DNA from 2 places in the Exiguobacterium sp. s28 genome. Region 2 is predicted to be linked to the other one. Evidence: predicted binding sites of a transcription regulator. Region 2 holds the regulator's gene; the other holds the start of a gene.

Region 1 (8,173 bases), on a different contig from region 2:
ACGCCGCCGACGAGAAGATGAGCCCGACGAGCATGATACCGCCAATCCCGTAAAAGATATAGCTGACCGGCTGATTGCCTTTGCGGCTAAAACGACGCCCGATATACAGCAACAATAGCGGGACGACCATGCTGAAGAGGACGCTGTTACCACCCGTCGCGATATCGATAAATAGTCCAATGGCGAATAGAATGATCATAAAGCCGATGATTTGGCGTGTGTTCCAACGTTCCACATTGCTTCCCCCTCTCTAACAGTATGTAACATGAAGCAAAGAAGCGATGGCCCAACCATTCGCCGGACCATCGCTGAACCGTTGCGTCAGTCTTGTTTGAAACGACGCTCAAGTTCTTTTAGTTTTGCTTCGAAATCATCTTCGTCCGCTGGATCGATCTTCTCTTCAGCGGCCGGTTCTTGTTTCTTCTCTTCTGCTTTTTTCTCTTCTTCCGTGAATGGATGTGTCTTCGACGTCTCTGCCCCGAAGATTTGATCGAGCGCACCTTTCAATAAATCCAGGTTCTCACGCATTGCGAACTCATACCGTTTGTTTTGCATCTCATCGAGTTTCAGTCGCATCTCGAGAGCTCGGCGCTCGAGGGTATCGAGTTCACGTGCTCCTTCATCGAGGAGACCTTCAAAATAACGATACTGCTCACCGTAATGCTTCGACTCGAGAGCTGCCCGTTCGGCGAGCTTGTCTTCGCCTGCTTGTTTGGCGAGTTCCGTCTGCTCGTAACGCTTATCGGCCATCTGCTTGGCGTCATCGCGTTTTGTAGCAAGTTCCTCGAGCAATGACTTTTGACGCTCAACGAGACGTTCGACTGACAGCGCCTCTTTTTCAGCACCGCGGATGTGGCGGTTCAATTCGGCTTCCCCACTTGAGCGTGGAGCCGAACGTGGCCCCTCTTTATCTTGAAACTTCTTCATCTCTTTCGATAGTTCTTTCGTCAACTCGTTAGCTAAATCACGAAACTGGTCAAATGGTGTTTTCATCTTGATGTCCTCCTTTTGAATCTTAGCGACGGTTTACAAACTTCTGCCACACTTGATCGAACGATTGAAAACTGCTGCGGCTCGCACGCGACCCGTCCGCATTGAAAATCTCGACGTCTTGTTTTTGGTTGGCATACATCATATACCCTTTAAACAATACCCATGCCACCACAATCCCGATCAACGCCCAAATATTCGATAAAATTGTGATGATCCCGATCACGGCAAGCGCGCCGTAACCGATTTTTGCGCCGACATGTGTCACGGCCATAAATCTGACTCCAGCCCACAGTGCTAAGAGCGCCCCCAAACCGAACATGATCATGTTCGGTAAAAAGCCGATTAGAACGAGAACTAAAGAGATCGCGGCCACAATGAACAATACTTGCTTCACCTGGCGATTCATCGATTATCCCTCCTCGTTAAGTACACTCTTATCATAATACGTTATTTTCAATAGTGCGACGAGCGGAAGGCTTGTTTTCCCTCGGTCTGTAGACTGAGATGATAGCGTTCTCAAATCGTATGCTATACTAGAGGCATCGAACAACGAAAGGATGATGTTTTATGAGCACCGTACAATTCGCAGTACACACTTTGTCAGCCAACAGGAGGGCGACTGTCCTCCACAACTAAAAGGAGGATTCTATTTGAATCAAACAACGACAACGGGACGTGTCACGGCACAGTTCCAACATATGTATACCATCACGACTGAAAGTGCGAACTATACGTGCAGTGTCACCGGGAAATTCCGACATGAGGCCGAAAGCGAGCGCGACTATCCGGTCATCGGTGACTTCGTCGAGTTCACCGTTCGTGAGCATGGTCAAGGCGTGATTCGGCGTCTCCTTGAGCGGCGCACTGTCCTGTCACGGGCAGCGGCCGGCAACGAGACGCGCGAACAGCTGATCTGCGCGAACGTCGACTTTATCTTGATCACGATGGCGTGCGGACACGATTTCAATCTGCGTCGGCTCGAACGTTACTCGCTCGCCGCTTGGGAAACCGGCGCCACACCGCTCATCATCTTGACGAAATCGGACCAAGTCGACAACCCCGAGGCGCTCGTCGATGAGCTCGCTTTGACGGTTCCGGGGGTCGATGTCTTCCCTGTCAGTTCACTCACAGGCGACGGCGTCGAGGCGTTGCGAGCCGCACTGCCGAGCGGAAGCACCATCGTCCTCGTCGGCTCGTCCGGTGTCGGGAAATCGACGCTGACGAACGCGCTCGCCGGTGAGACCGTCGCCGAGACACAGGCCGTCCGCGAGAGCGATGAGCGCGGCAAGCACACGACGACGCATCGCGAACTGTTCCGGATTGACGATTTGTTCGTCATCGATACGCCCGGTATGCGTGAATTCGGTCTTTGGGACGGGGCCGACCACCTCGACGAGACGTTTCGGGATATCGAGGCGCTCGCCGAGACGTGTCGGTTCCGGGACTGTGCGCACGGCAACGAGCCAGGCTGCGCCGTCCGAGCCGCCATCACATCCGGAACGCTCGATGCGAAACGCTATCAGAGCTTCGTCAAGCTCGAGCGCGAGCTCCGCTACGCGGAAAAACGCCAAGCGGAGGCGGCACGTCTCGCTGAGAAGAAGAAACGAAAAACGAAAGCTTAATCTAAGAGAGGAGTCACAGAAAAACTGTGGCTCCTTTTTCGACCTTCCTGCCCTAGCACCAAGTCTTATCACCAATCCGACATTTGTGAACAATCGTTCAGAAATAGTTCGCATAAATGCAGGCAAAACCCTCGAAAGAAAGCGGTTTCTCCGCTACAATGGATTCGTATTGTCACAGATAAAAATCGCTAGCATACAGGGAGAGACCTATGAAAACATTGAACGAACGCGCACTTGAGATGCACGCCATGCATCACGGAAAATTGGAAACGACACCGAAAGTCGACGTCGACACGAAAGAAGCGCTCAGTCTCGCTTATTCACCAGGTGTCGCCGAACCATGCCGTCGCATCGCTGAAGATAAAGAACTGTCTTACGACTATACACTCCGTGCCAACACGGTCGCCGTCGTCTCGGACGGAAGTGCCGTCCTCGGCCTCGGCAATATCGGTCCAGAGGCCGCGCTCCCGGTCATGGAAGGGAAAGCCGTCTTGTTCAAAAGCTTTGCCGGGGTCGATGCGTTCCCCATCTGTCTCGACACGCATAACGTCGACGAGATCGTCCGGACGGTCGAATTGCTTGCGCCGACATTCGGTGCCGTTAACTTAGAAGACATCAAGGCGCCCGAATGTTTCGAGATCGAGGCGCGCCTGAAACAGACGCTCCCGATTCCCGTCTTCCATGACGACCAACACGGGACGGCCATCGTTGTCCTAGCAGGTCTCGTCAACGCACTACGACTCGTCGACAAGACGATGCCTGAACTTCGGGTCGTCATGAACGGTGCCGGGGCTGCCGGCATCGCCATCGCGAAACTGTTGAAGCGTTTCGGCGTCGAAGACCTCGTCATCTGTGACACGAAAGGTGCGATTTACGAAGGACGCGTCGAAGGGATGAACCCGTTCAAAGAGCAAATCGCCAAAGCAACGAACCGGAAGCAACATGAAGGGACGCTCGCCGATGTGCTTCAAGGTGCCGACGTCTTCATCGGCGTCTCGGCGGCCGGTGCCGTCACCGAAGAGATGGTTCGTTCGATGGCTGTCGATCCGGTCATCTTCGCACTCGCGAACCCGATTCCGGAGATTATGCCGGACCTCGCGACAAAAGCCGGGGCGCGTGTCGTCGCGACCGGTCGTTCCGACTTCGCCAACCAAGTGAACAACGTCCTCGCCTTCCCTGGTATTTTCCGCGGGGCGCTTGACGTTCGCGCCACCGAGATCAACGAAGAGATGAAAGAAGCGGCCGTCCACGCGATTGCCGACTTGTTGACCGAGGAAGATCTCATAAACGGGGTCGTCATCCCGAGCCCGTTCGATGAGCGAATCGCACCCGCCGTCGCAGTCGCGGTCGCCAAAGCCGCCGTCGAGACCGGCGTCGCCAAGCGCCCACTCGATGAGGCAGCCATCCGTCAGCACGTCAGTCAAAAACATTTGTAATCCAAAAAACTGCGCAGACCGTGACGGTCTGCGCAGTTTTTTAAACGGTTCCTTGTAAGATCCCTTCCGCCCATTCTACTTCTTCCGTCGTCGGGGGTTTAATCCCTTTGAGCGGATAGTCGAGACCGAGTGCCTCCCATTTATAGACACCCATCTCATGGTACGGCAAAATTTCGACTTTCTCGACGTGGTCGAGCTTTTGAATGAACGCGGCCGTGCGGCGGAGCGCTCCTTCATCAAGTGTCCATTCTGGGACGAGGACGTGGCGAATCCACATTTTCGTTCCGCGCTCGGATAAATGTTCAGCAAGCGTGAGCGTGTTGACGTTGCTCCGTCCCGTCAGTTTCTTACACATGTCATCGTCGATATGTTTGATATCGAGTAAGACGAGATCCGTATGATCTAAGATGGCATCCAAGTTAGGGGGACGAAGTGCGCCCGACGTGTCGAGTGTCGTGTGGAGCCCGTGTTTCTTCGCTTCACGCAAGAGCGCTTCTAAGAACTCTGGCTGCGCGAGCGGGTCGCCCCCTGAAATCGTGATACCGCCTTTTGATGCTTCCATGAACGGACGATAGCTGAGCGCTTCTTGAATGACGTCCTCGGCCGAACGATGGTTATTCTTTTTGAAATCCCACGTGTCAGCGTTGTGGCAATACAAGCAACGAAGCGCACAACCTTGTAAAAAGACGATAAAACGAATTCCCGGGCCGTCAACGGTTCCAAACGATTCGACCGAGTGTACATATCCCATTGTCATCGAAATGACCTCCTAACGAATGAGCGGCCTTCAGAAGAAGGCCGCCAAGCCTTGATTACTTACAATGAACCGTGGAACGTCCGGTTGATGACGTCGATTTGTTGTTCGCGCGTCAACTTGATGAAGTTGACCGCATAGCCAGAGACGCGGATGGTGAGCTGTGGATATTCTTCCGGATGCTCCATCGCATCGAGCAACGTTTCACGGTTGAAGACGTTGACGTTCAAGTGATGTCCTTTATGCTCGCCGCCCATATAGCCGTCAAGAAGTGCCGCTAAGTTGAGTTCACGAGCTACTTCTTCTTTGCCTAGTGCTTTCGGTACGATCGAGAACGTGTATGAGATCCCGTCTTGCGCATGCTCGAACGGAAGTTTCGCGACTGATGAGAGCGATGCGGCAGCACCTTTCGTATCGCGGCCATGCATCGGGTTCGCACCTGGGGCGAACGGTTCGCCGGCACGGCGTCCGTCCGGTGTGTTCCCAGTTTTCTTGCCGTAGACGACGTTTGATGTGATCGTCAAGACCGATTGCGTATGGAGCGCGTCGCGGTATGTTTTATGCTTACGCACTTTTTCCATGAACGACTCAACGAGTTCGACGGCGATTGAATCGACACGGTCATCGTTGTTTCCGAATTTAGGGAAGTCGCCTTCTGTCTCGAAGTCGACAGCAATGCCTTGCTCGTTGCGGACCGGTTTCACGGTCGCATATTTGATGGCTGACAGACTATCTGCTGTGACCGAGAGACCGGCGATTCCGCATGCCATCGTCCGTAGGATTTCTGGGTCATGAAGTGCCATCTCGATCCGTTCGTACGCATATTTATCGTGCATGAAGTGGATGACGTTGAGCGTGTTGACGTAGAGCTCGGCGAGCCAATCGAGCGTCCGATCGAAGTCGGCATACACTTTGTCGTACGTGAGCACGTCTTCGGTGTTCATCTCCCAAACCGGCGCGATTTGGTCGCCGCTCTTCTCATCGCGGCCTCCGTTCATGCTGTAAAGGAGTGCTTTTGCCATGTTGGCGCGGGCACCGAAGAACTGCATCTGTTTCCCGATCTTCATCGGTGACACACAGCAGGCGATGCCGTAGTCGTCGCCAAACTCTGGAAGCATGAGGTCGTCGTTCTCATATTGGATCGCAGACGTCTCAATCGACATCTTCGCGCAATATTGTTTAAATCCTTCTGGCAATTTCGTCGACCAAAGCACCGTCAAGTTCGGTTCTGGTGCTGGCCCGAGGTTTGAGAGTGAATGCAAGAAGCGGAATGAGCTCTTCGTCACGTTCGAGCGACCATCCTCACTCATCCCACCGATTGACTCGGTCACCCACGTTGGGTCACCCGAGAACAATTCGTTGTAGTCAGGCGTGCGCAAGAATTTGACAATCCGGAGCTTCATGATGAAGTGGTCGACGATTTCTTGAACGTCTGACTCGGTCAAACGACCTGCTTCGATATCACGTTCTGCGTAAACATCGAGGAATGTCGAGACACGTCCAAGTGACATCGCGGCGCCGTTCTGTTCTTTGACGGCTGCGAGATATGCAAGGTATACCCATTGGTACGCCTCTTGTGTATTTTCCGCCGGACGGCCGAGGTCAAACCCGTACGCCGCACCGAGTTGTTTCAACTCTTGGAGGGCCCGGAGCTGCTCAGACATTTCTTCCCGTGTCCGAATATCTGACTCTGATAAGAAACCGCCACGGTTCGCCAAGTCTTTTTTACGTTCTGCAATCACGAAATCTAACCCGTACAAGGCAACACGACGGTAGTCGCCGATGATCCGTCCTCGGCCGTAAGCGTCAGGAAGACCTGTGATGATCCCTGACTTCCGCGCCGCCCGCATCTCAGGTGTATACGCATCGAAGACACCTTGGTTATGCGTTTTGCGAATTTCCGAATAAATCTTTGTGATTTCAGGGTTCGGCTCGAAACCGTATGACTCAAGGGCAGCGTCGACCATCCGGACCCCGCCGTTTGGATGGATCGAACGTTTGAACGGCTCGTCCGTTTGAACACCGACCACTTTCTCGAGCTCTTTGTTTAAGTATCCCGGTCCGTGCGAGACGATTGTCGATGGGTTGTTTTGATCGACCGCCCAAACACCACCGCGTTCCCGCTCTTCTTTCGTCAATTCCATCACTTGTGCCCAAAGACGGTTCGTCGCATCGGTCGGTCCGACGAGGAAATGATCGTCCCCTGTGTATTCGTGTCGGTTCAAACGGATAAACTCACCGACGTTCACTTCGTTCGTCCACTGCCCAGGTACAAATCCTGACCAGGCTGATTTAATTTCGGTTGCCATTGTGGGTCACTCCTCATAGTTGAGATAACTGCGTGCTTTCTATAAGTTGAGTGTACGTGAAAACGTGAACATTTTGTTTTACATTCTTGTGAAAGTTGTAACAATCTCATGAACGTTGGCATAAAGCCGTTTTTGTAAGCGCTTTAAATACTGTTATAATGCAAAAACCCTTCCTTCTGAAACAGATAAGTCTTGTTACGGCAGGATTCAACTCATTTCTGTATCATTTCAGATGGGATGTGACGATTTATACAGTTTTCGTAGTGATGTACCTCACACCTCGGGGATAGAACTTGAATTTTTGCCTTATATCGGACACAATGAAGGCAGAACATTGTAGAAGAGGAAGGGGTTCTTCCCATGACGTACGAATTATTGACAGCCGCTCACGATTTAAAGACCGGTGACCGCATCTCTCTTAAAGTAGAGGAAAACGGTGAACAACGTGACGGATTTATCACTGAGTTTGAAGATGCAGGTTTTTGGATTCGGTTTGACGACGACATCGAAAACGAGGATTTCATCGACTACCGCGATAACTTGCTCGTTGCTCTCATCTCGCGCCCGATTGACGTGGCAGCGACGTATCCAGAGCTCGCTTCATACGAACGGTTGACGAAAGAATTGCAGTACCGTGTGTATCAAGGCTTCACCGTCGAAGGCGTCGAGGCGTCGGCTGACCAAATCGATGTGCACATCAAACTCATCGAGGACGGACAGACGTTCACACAGACACTCCGTTCTTCATTCGACCAAGATACTGAACATGTTCGCTATATCTAAGACAGGGAGCGCTTATGCTTCCTTTGTTTTTGCCCCACGATAAGGAGAATTGATATGAACTTTACAAAACCATTTATTAACGAAGCCTGGGATCGCCTTGGCTTTACTGAACCAATGCCGGTCCAAGCCGAAGCCTTCCCGCTTCTTCTTGACGGAAAAGACGTCACGATTGAAGCGCCGACAGGTACCGGGAAGACGCTTGCTTACTTATTACCCGCCATCGAAAAAATCGACGCGTCGAACGACCGCATCCAAGTCGTCATCGTCGCGCCGACG
Region 2 (8,173 bases):
GCGGTCAAATGGACACCGACCGAACTCGAACGCATCGTCGTGACGACAGGTCCGGGATCTTATACGGGTATCCGCATCGGTGTCACGACCGCGAAGACGCTCGCCTACACGCTTCAAATCCCGCTCGTCGGGGTCTCGGCGCTCCGTCTCATGGCGGCGGCCCCGAATACGGAGCTCCCCGTCGTCGCGCTCATCGACGCCCGTCGTGGCAATGCGTATATCGGTCACTATCAGCAGAACGAGGCCGTCACACCCGACCGTCATGCTTCGGTCGCTGCTTGGCTTGAAGCTACCATCACAGGACCATTCGTCGTCGTCGGTGATGTCGAGCCGTTCCGTGACGTACTCGCGTCTTACGACTATACCGAAGCACCGGCCGCGCATAGCTATGGCCGGGCGAGCGATCTCGTCGCGTTAGGTGACGTCACGGACGATGTTCATGCGTTTGAGCCCGAGTATCTTCGTCTCGCTGAGGCGGAAGCGAAATGGCTCGAGGGACAAAACAATGGCTGACATTAAAATCCGGCGCATGACATGGCTCGACGTCGAAGAAGTGACCAAAGTCGAGGAGGCCTCGTTCGCTATTCCGTGGACGAAAGAAGCGTTCATGAACGAGATGCTCCGCAATGACCAAGCGATCTATTTCGTCGCTGTGCATGAACGACGCGTGGTCGGCTTCGTCGGGGTTTGGCAAATCGTAGACGAGGGGCACATCACGAACATCGCCGTCTTACCGGAATATCGTGGGCAAGGCATCGGCAATCTTCTCCTGACGAAACTCGTTGAATTCGCCCGCTCGAAGTCACTCGCGGCGCTCACGCTCGAAGTGCGCGTCTCGAACATCGGCGCCCAAAAGTTGTATGAACAGTTCGGTTTTGAAAATGCCGGACGCCGGAAACGCTACTATCAAGACAATAATGAAGACGCCTATATTTACTGGGCGAAGTTAGGAAGTGAAACAGATGGACACATCGCTCATCCTCGCGATTGAGTCGAGCTGTGATGAGACGTCCGTCGCGCTCGTGCGTGACGGCAAGACGCTCTTGTCGAACGTCGTCTCGTCGCAAATTGAAAGTCATAAACGGTTTGGCGGAGTCGTCCCGGAGGTCGCCTCGCGCCATCACGTCGAACGGATCACGTACGTCATCGATGACGCCCTTAGTGAAGCCGGTGTGACGATGCAAGACGTCGATGCCGTCGCGGTCACGCAAGGGCCGGGTCTCGTCGGGGCACTCCTCGTCGGCATCAGTGCGGCCAAAGCGCTCGCGTTCGCCCACAGTAAACCACTCATCGGTGTCCATCATATCGCCGGACACATCTATGCGAACGAACTCGTCGAAGAGATGGAGTTCCCACTCGTCTGTCTCGTCGTCTCGGGCGGCCATACGGAGCTCGTCTATATGCCCGAGCACGGTATGTTCGAAGTCATTGGGGAGACACGTGACGATGCGGCCGGAGAAGCGTATGACAAAGTCGCACGGACGCTCAGCCTTCCTTACCCAGGTGGACCTGCCATCGACCGTCTCGCAGCCGATGGGGAAGACACTTACAAGTTCCCACGGGTTCGGCTTGAAGCGGGAAGTTTCGATTTCAGCTTCAGCGGGCTCAAGTCGTCGGTCATCAACGCCGTCCACAACGCTGAACAGCGCGGGGAGACGGTCATCCCTGAAAACTTGGCGGCCAGTTTCCAAGCGAGTGTCGTCGAAGTGCTCGTCGAGAAAGCGATTCGTGCCGTGAAAGAAAAAGGAGCGAAGCAATTGCTCGTCGCAGGTGGCGTCGCAGCCAACCGTGGACTCCGCGCTGCGCTCAAAGAAGCGACGGACCGCGAAGGCATCCGCCTCGTCATCCCACCACTTGATCTATGCGGAGACAACGCCGGTATGATTGGAGTCGCGGCACATCACGCGTATGTGCGCGGAAAGCGCGATACACTGGCGATGAATGCGGTTCCTGGGTTATCCTTAGAAGAGAGCATGACAGTCTAGGGGGAAATATACAGATGATGAAACGCATAATCATTGGAGGTCTCGTCGTACTGCTCGTCGTCGCGACGTTTTTGCAAGTACGGGAGATCATCCGCGCTTATAATATCGCCTATCAAGAAGAAATCGTTCCGGAAGCGACACGCGTCCGGTCGCTCACGGGAGCGGAATCGCTCGAAGGTATCGGCCGGGTCACGGGTGAGAACACGCTCGTCGAGACGTTGTATGGCTATAAGAGCCTAGACGACCAAGACATCGAAAGCGTCATCGTCGTCGACCGCAACCTCGGCGTTCAGCCGAAAGCGAGCGATGCGTATTATCAAATCGCACCGGGACGAGAAGCGACCGAAGAAGAGGCGGCGAAGTTCGAGGACATCGTCAACGAGTTTGACGAAGAGCAATTGTTCGCCCAAGTCATCTCGACGCATGAGGCAAAATATGTGACGAACGACGAAGAGGAGCTCACATTCTACAAAGTGTTCGTCCGTGACGTCGATACGAACGAGTACGTGTTCTTCATCACGGAAGACGGCATCAAGCTCGACTTCCACACGCGCGGGTTCCAACCGCTGCGTTATTTCTAAACGTAAAACAGGGAAGCTGACCTCCACAATGGAGAGCGGCTTCCCTGTTTTTATACTTCTGGATGATGTTTCTTTTGTTTATACCACATATTCACTCGGCTCACGACATAGACGATCAAGGCGAGCACCCACATGAGGAGCGTCGACTGATAGAAGTGCCCCCATACCGAGCCGGGCGTGTAAAAGCTGTGCACGGTCACATCGACCGGCCAGACGACAAGGCGGATAAAGAGCGTGCTCATGAGCAGACCGCTCAACAAGCTGATGACAATCCCGCTCCACGTCTGGATGATGAAGCCGATGACGACCGGCAGGAAATAAAACAGGAACGACGGGACGACGGTCGGTTCCCCACGAATCAGTTCGGATACGTACTCCGTCCCGGTCGGCACGATGTAGGCGAGACCAGTCAGGAAGGCGTGCATCCACTCGATTCGCATCGCACGGAATCGCATCATGAATGGAGCTCCTCCCATTCTGCATACAACGCCGTGATCGATTCTTTCGTCGCATCGGACTCGGTCGACAGTTCCTGTGCCCGGGCGAAGTCGTTGAAGACGTCCGGTTCACACAACAGCTGCTCGATTTCCTCGAGCCGGGCCTCGTGTTGCTCGATCGTGAGCTCAATCTCCTCGATTCGTTGTTTCATCCGGCGCTCCTCACGTTGCTGTTCCTTGTCGGCGCGCTGTTTTTTGACGATGACTTGTTTCGTCTCTTCACGAGCGAGTCGGGCCAGTTCTTCGAGTTCTTCTTTCTTCTCGACGTAGTACGAGTAATCACCGAGGTATTCGTCGATGCCGTTCGGCGTGATCTCTAAGACGCGCGTCGCGAGCCGGTCGATGAAGTAACGGTCGTGTGACACGAACAAGATCGTGCCCGGGTAGTCGACGAGGGCGTTCTCGAGGATCATCTTCGAGTCGAGGTCCAAGTGGTTCGTCGGCTCATCCAAGATGAGCAAGTTCGGTTGCTCGAGCTTCAACTTGGCGAGCGTCAAACGGGCCCGCTCTCCACCCGACAATTCGTGGACACGTTTCATGACGTCGTCACCGCTGAACAGGAACTGACCAAGCAGGCTGCGAACTTCTTGTTCGCGCATGAGCGGCCAGTCGTTCCAAATCTCGTCGATGACGCGGTTGGCGTCTGACAAGTTCTGTTGCTCCTGGTCGTAGTAGCCGATCTCGACGCCGGTGCCGTAGCGGATGTCACCGGTAAGGGCCGGCTGTTGTTTCGTCAACACTTTCAAGAGCGTCGATTTGCCGACCCCGTTCGGGCCGACGAGGGCGACCGATTCGCCGCGTTGCAGTTGGAAGCGGAGATTTTGGGCGATCGGTTCCTCATAGCCGATGGCGAGGTCGCTGCCGCTCAACACGTCGTTCCCGCTTTGGCGCTTAATCGAGAACGAGAGGACGGCACTACGCTCATCACCGTCCGGCGCTTCCATTCGATCGACTTTCTCGAGACGCTTGCGGACACTCTGGGCCCGCTTCGTCGTCGTCGCCCGGGCGATGTTGCGCTGGATGAAGTCCTGCATCTTGGCGATCTCTTCTTGCTGTGATTCGAACTGTTTCTTTTCTTGCTCATAGATCGCGGCCTTCTGCTCGAGATACTTCGTATAATTGCCGACGAAGCGACGGCTCCGGTGACGCGACAACTCATAGACGACCGAGACGACGCGGTCGAGGAAGTAGCGGTCGTGGGAGACGATGAGGACGGCGCCTTTATAGCCGCTCAAATACTTCTCGAGCCAACCGAGCGTCTCGATGTCCAAGTGGTTCGTCGGCTCATCCAGGATGAGCAGGTCTGGACTTTGGAGCAGCATCTTCGCGAGGGCGAGGCGGGTCCGTTGTCCACCGGAGAGCGTATCGATGCGGCGCTCGAAGTCGTCCGGATAAAAGCGCATTCCGTGAAGGACGGAGCGGATCGTCGCCTCGTATTGATAGCCGCCGCGGTCTTTGAACGTATGCTGTTCTTCATCGTAAGACGACAGCAGGCGCTCATAGGCGGCCGGGTCGTTCAAGATGCGCTCGCTGCCCATGTCTTGTTCCATGCGGCGGAGCGTTTTTTCCTGTTCAATTAAATCGGTGAAGACGGTGAGCATCTCGTTCCAAATCGTCTCGTTCGATTCAAGTCCTGAATCTTGGGCGAGATAGCCGATCGTCACGTCTTTCGGTTTCATGATATCGCCCGAGTCATAGTTGTATTCCCCGGCGATGACTTTGAGCAGTGTCGACTTGCCGGCGCCGTTCCGGCCGACGAGGGCGACGCGTTCGCCTTCTTGGATTTCGAGTTTGACGTTCTCTAAAATCGGCTCGACGCCGAATGATTTCGATAAGTTATTGACTTGCAGTAGGATCAAGTGAAAAAACCCCTTTCTCTCTATTTAGTATACTGTATTTTTTAGTCTTTTCAGGTATATTCGTTGAGTGGTTATGTGAATTCGTTTACAATCAAGGTGTATGAAATTAGATTCGTTTGAAACGCGTCGTAAAAAGGAGGCTCTTTCCGTTGAGTCAAAACGAACCAAAGATTCCGCAAGCGACAGCCAAACGGTTGCCACTATACTATCGGTTTATCCAAAGCCTGCATTCATCAGGAAAACAGCGTGTCTCTTCTGCTGAACTGAGTGAGGCGGTCAAGGTCGATTCGGCCACAATCCGTCGCGATTTCTCGTACTTCGGTGCGCTCGGTAAAAAGGGATATGGCTATAACGTACAGTATCTGTTAGACTTTTTCCGTAAGACACTGAATCAGGACGAGATTACGAACGTCGCCTTGGTCGGGGTTGGTCATCTCGGGACAGCTTTCGTCAACTATAACTTCCTTAAAAACAATAACACACATATCGTTGTCGGGTTCGACGCAGACGAGACAAAAGTCGGCACGACGATGTCCGGTGTCCCGATTCATCACGTCGATGAGATGGAACAGATCATGAAACAAAACAAGATTGACGTTGCCATTTTGACGGTGCCGTCTGCCTATGCACAGCCTGTCGCGGATGACTTGGTCCGCTTCGGCATCAAAGGCATCTTGAACTTTACACCGGCCAGGCTTACTGTGCCGGATACGGTCCGCGTCCATCATATCGACTTGTCGATCGAACTCCAGTCGCTCATTTACTTTATGCAACACTATCCATCTGCTGAGGGGGTCCATCAATAATGGAATTACTATTATCGTCACTCGTCGTCGGTATTCCAGGCGGAGCAAGTCTGTTTGTCATCGCGATTATCGCGCTCATCATCTTCGGGCCGAAGAAATTGCCTGAATTCGGACGCGCCGCCGGACAGACGCTCCGTGAGTTCAAAAACGCCACGAGTGGCATGATGAACGAGCATGACGAGAAAGACAAGAAAGAAATTGAGAAGAAAGAGCAGTAAGCGATGAGCCATCAACCTGATCAAGAACGGGCACTGTCCGACCACTTGACAGAGCTGCGGAGACGACTGATGCTGTCGGCATTTGTCGTCTTTGCCTTCTTTTTGATTGCTTTGCCGAGTGTCAAATATGTGCTCGCCTATCTCCAGGCCGACCTCGTCGAACGAGGCCTTGAATTGAACGCCTTTGGGGTCGCGGACCCGCTCATGATTTACTTGAATTTGGCGCTCGTCATCGGGCTCGTCGCGGCTGGTCCGTTTCTACTGTATCAACTGTGGGCGTTTGTCGCACCTGGTCTGCATCCGAACGAGCGGAAAGCGACGCTCGCTTATATTCCGATCATCTTTATCTTGTTCCTCGTCGGTTTGGCGTTTGCCTACTATTGGTTGTTCCCGCTCGTCCTCGATATCTCGACGGACCTCGGGCAAGACCTTGGTCTGACGCAAATCATCGGGGCGTCGAACTACTTCACGTTCTTGCTGCAACTGACCATCCCATTCGGACTGTTATTCCAGTTGCCGGTCGTGACGATGTTCTTGACGCGCATCGGTGTCGTGACGCCGTACTTCCTGTCATCGATTCGGAAGTATGCGTACTTCGCCTTGTTCGTCGTCGCGGCCTTCATCACGCCGCCGGATTTGACGTCGCACCTCATGGTGTCACTGCCGCTCTTCTTCTTGTATGAGATCAGTTTATCGATTTCACGCATCACGTACCGGGGTGTGCTCCGACGTGAGAAAGAGGCGATGGTGAAAGAACAGATGGATTTGATGAAACAAATGAATGAGAAGTAAACACCATGTCATGCGACGTGGTGTTTTTTTTGATTTTAGGGCTATTCAATTTTGAAAAAACAACTTAAAATTAGGAGGGTTAAATCAAAAAATGGATTATTTTTGAAAGTTATGCATTCATAAACAGAAATGAGGAGAGTAATGAACAAGTGGTTATGGAGCATGCTCGTGGTGCTCGTCATGATGGTAGCACCGGGAGTTGAAGTCCGAGCAGAAGACTATGCCAAACCGGAAATCATTCCGGCAGGAGAAGTCGTAGGAGATAGTGGGTATGTGTGGCGTTCGGGAGATCCGGAGACGCTAGTTCACATTGAGACCGGTGAGGAATATACGTTACCGATTCGCGTGTCTGCTGCTTATAATATGTATGCCATCGGAGACGGCCGATTTATGTTAAAAGGATGGCCGGAGTGGGTGATGTGGGATATACGTACGAATGAAGCGACGACATTCCCAATCGAAGCAGGAAGTGAGAATCGACTCGTCTCAACGAATGTAACAACAGGAATGATGTTATGGGCTGATGACGAAAAGTATATTATCACATCGATGTCAGGTGATATTCTCGGATCGCTCACGAAAGGCAGCGATCAGGTATACAGTCTGCTCGATGATGGGAACGTCCTCGCGTTCGCCGACGGTCAAGTGACGAAGCGGACGGTGACAGGAGAGGTGCTTGAGACAATCAGTTCCTATTCAGGACAGGTGAGGTGGGCCCGTCACATGAAAGAAGCGAATCAATGGTTCGTGATCAAAAATGATGACTCGGAGCACATGTTTATTTTCGATTTGGCGACGAAACGATGGATTGAGAAAGATGCGCCAAACATAAGTAACCTTACGTGGAAAGACGGCACCTACTACTTCATGACGCGAGAAATGTATACGACATTCTATGTCAGTTATAACGTCAGCACGAATGAGTGGAAAGAGGCACCGATTGATGACGCTGACATTCGACAACACGGTCCTTGGTACGTTTTTGGTATGAAGAAGACGGAAGTGTACACACCGGAGTCTTTATGGAAAGCACCATGGCAACTGAATGTCAATGTGCCGAAAACGACGAATCGCTATGAGGTAGGTCGTCCATATGACGTCAACGGAACGGCCACGCTCGTCGATGGTACGGCCTTACCGATTCCAGCGACTGAGCTGACGGCACGTTTAGCCCATCAAGACGACCCGTTCGTTTGGGAGCAAGGGAAACTGACGTTACAGACGAATGAGTCGTATGACATGATTTTTAAGTGGAACGATTTTGAGCGCCGGTTAGACTTATGGGCATCGAACTATGTGCCGCTCACGCTCGACCCGCCAACCGGTGTCTTAGGCCCGATCAGCGGGAAGACGGCACCGAACACGCCGGTGTTTGTCAGTGTGACGAAAAACTTGTATCAATCGAACTCATCGGATTCATTGTTGAACTATCAAT

What was found. Region 2 encodes Rex, which represses fermentation and respiration genes when NADH is low (regulators of the CRP and FNR family bind a similar motif). Its sites were predicted from a motif close to TTGTGAAATATTTCACAA; they were not measured.
Region 1: pflB (formate C-acetyltransferase) is a predicted target of Rex. The motif match lies at 7,201-7,218, and genes of this name have one in related genera.

What each region holds. Positions count from the first base shown of each region.
Region 1 is NZ_JACSLL010000007.1:99,432-107,604, reverse strand. Features, by position in the region: gene liaF (cell wall-active antibiotics response protein LiaF) at 1-235, opposite strand, end outside; gene KNP78_RS09335 (PspA/IM30 family protein) at 322-993, opposite strand; gene KNP78_RS09330 (lmo0954 family membrane protein) at 1,016-1,399, opposite strand; gene rsgA (ribosome small subunit-dependent GTPase A) at 1,644-2,615, shown strand; gene KNP78_RS09320 (NAD(P)-dependent malic enzyme) at 2,825-4,051, shown strand; gene pflA (pyruvate formate-lyase-activating protein) at 4,092-4,808, opposite strand; gene pflB (formate C-acetyltransferase) at 4,868-7,114, opposite strand; gene KNP78_RS09305 (hypothetical protein) at 7,475-7,897, shown strand; gene KNP78_RS09300 (DEAD/DEAH box helicase) at 7,952-8,173, shown strand, end outside.
Region 2 is NZ_JACSLL010000011.1:5,250-13,422, forward strand. Features, by position in the region: gene tsaB (tRNA (adenosine(37)-N6)-threonylcarbamoyltransferase complex dimerization subunit type 1 TsaB) at 1-513, shown strand, start outside; gene rimI (ribosomal protein S18-alanine N-acetyltransferase) at 506-991, shown strand; gene tsaD (tRNA (adenosine(37)-N6)-threonylcarbamoyltransferase complex transferase subunit TsaD) at 963-1,985, shown strand; gene KNP78_RS11370 (hypothetical protein) at 2,000-2,566, shown strand; gene KNP78_RS11375 (hypothetical protein) at 2,617-3,024, opposite strand; gene KNP78_RS11380 (ABC-F family ATP-binding cassette domain-containing protein) at 3,021-4,922, opposite strand; gene KNP78_RS11385 (redox-sensing transcriptional repressor Rex) at 5,072-5,728, shown strand; gene KNP78_RS11390 (twin-arginine translocase TatA/TatE family subunit) at 5,728-5,946, shown strand; gene tatC (twin-arginine translocase subunit TatC) at 5,950-6,738, shown strand; gene KNP78_RS11400 (hypothetical protein) at 6,880-8,173, shown strand, end outside.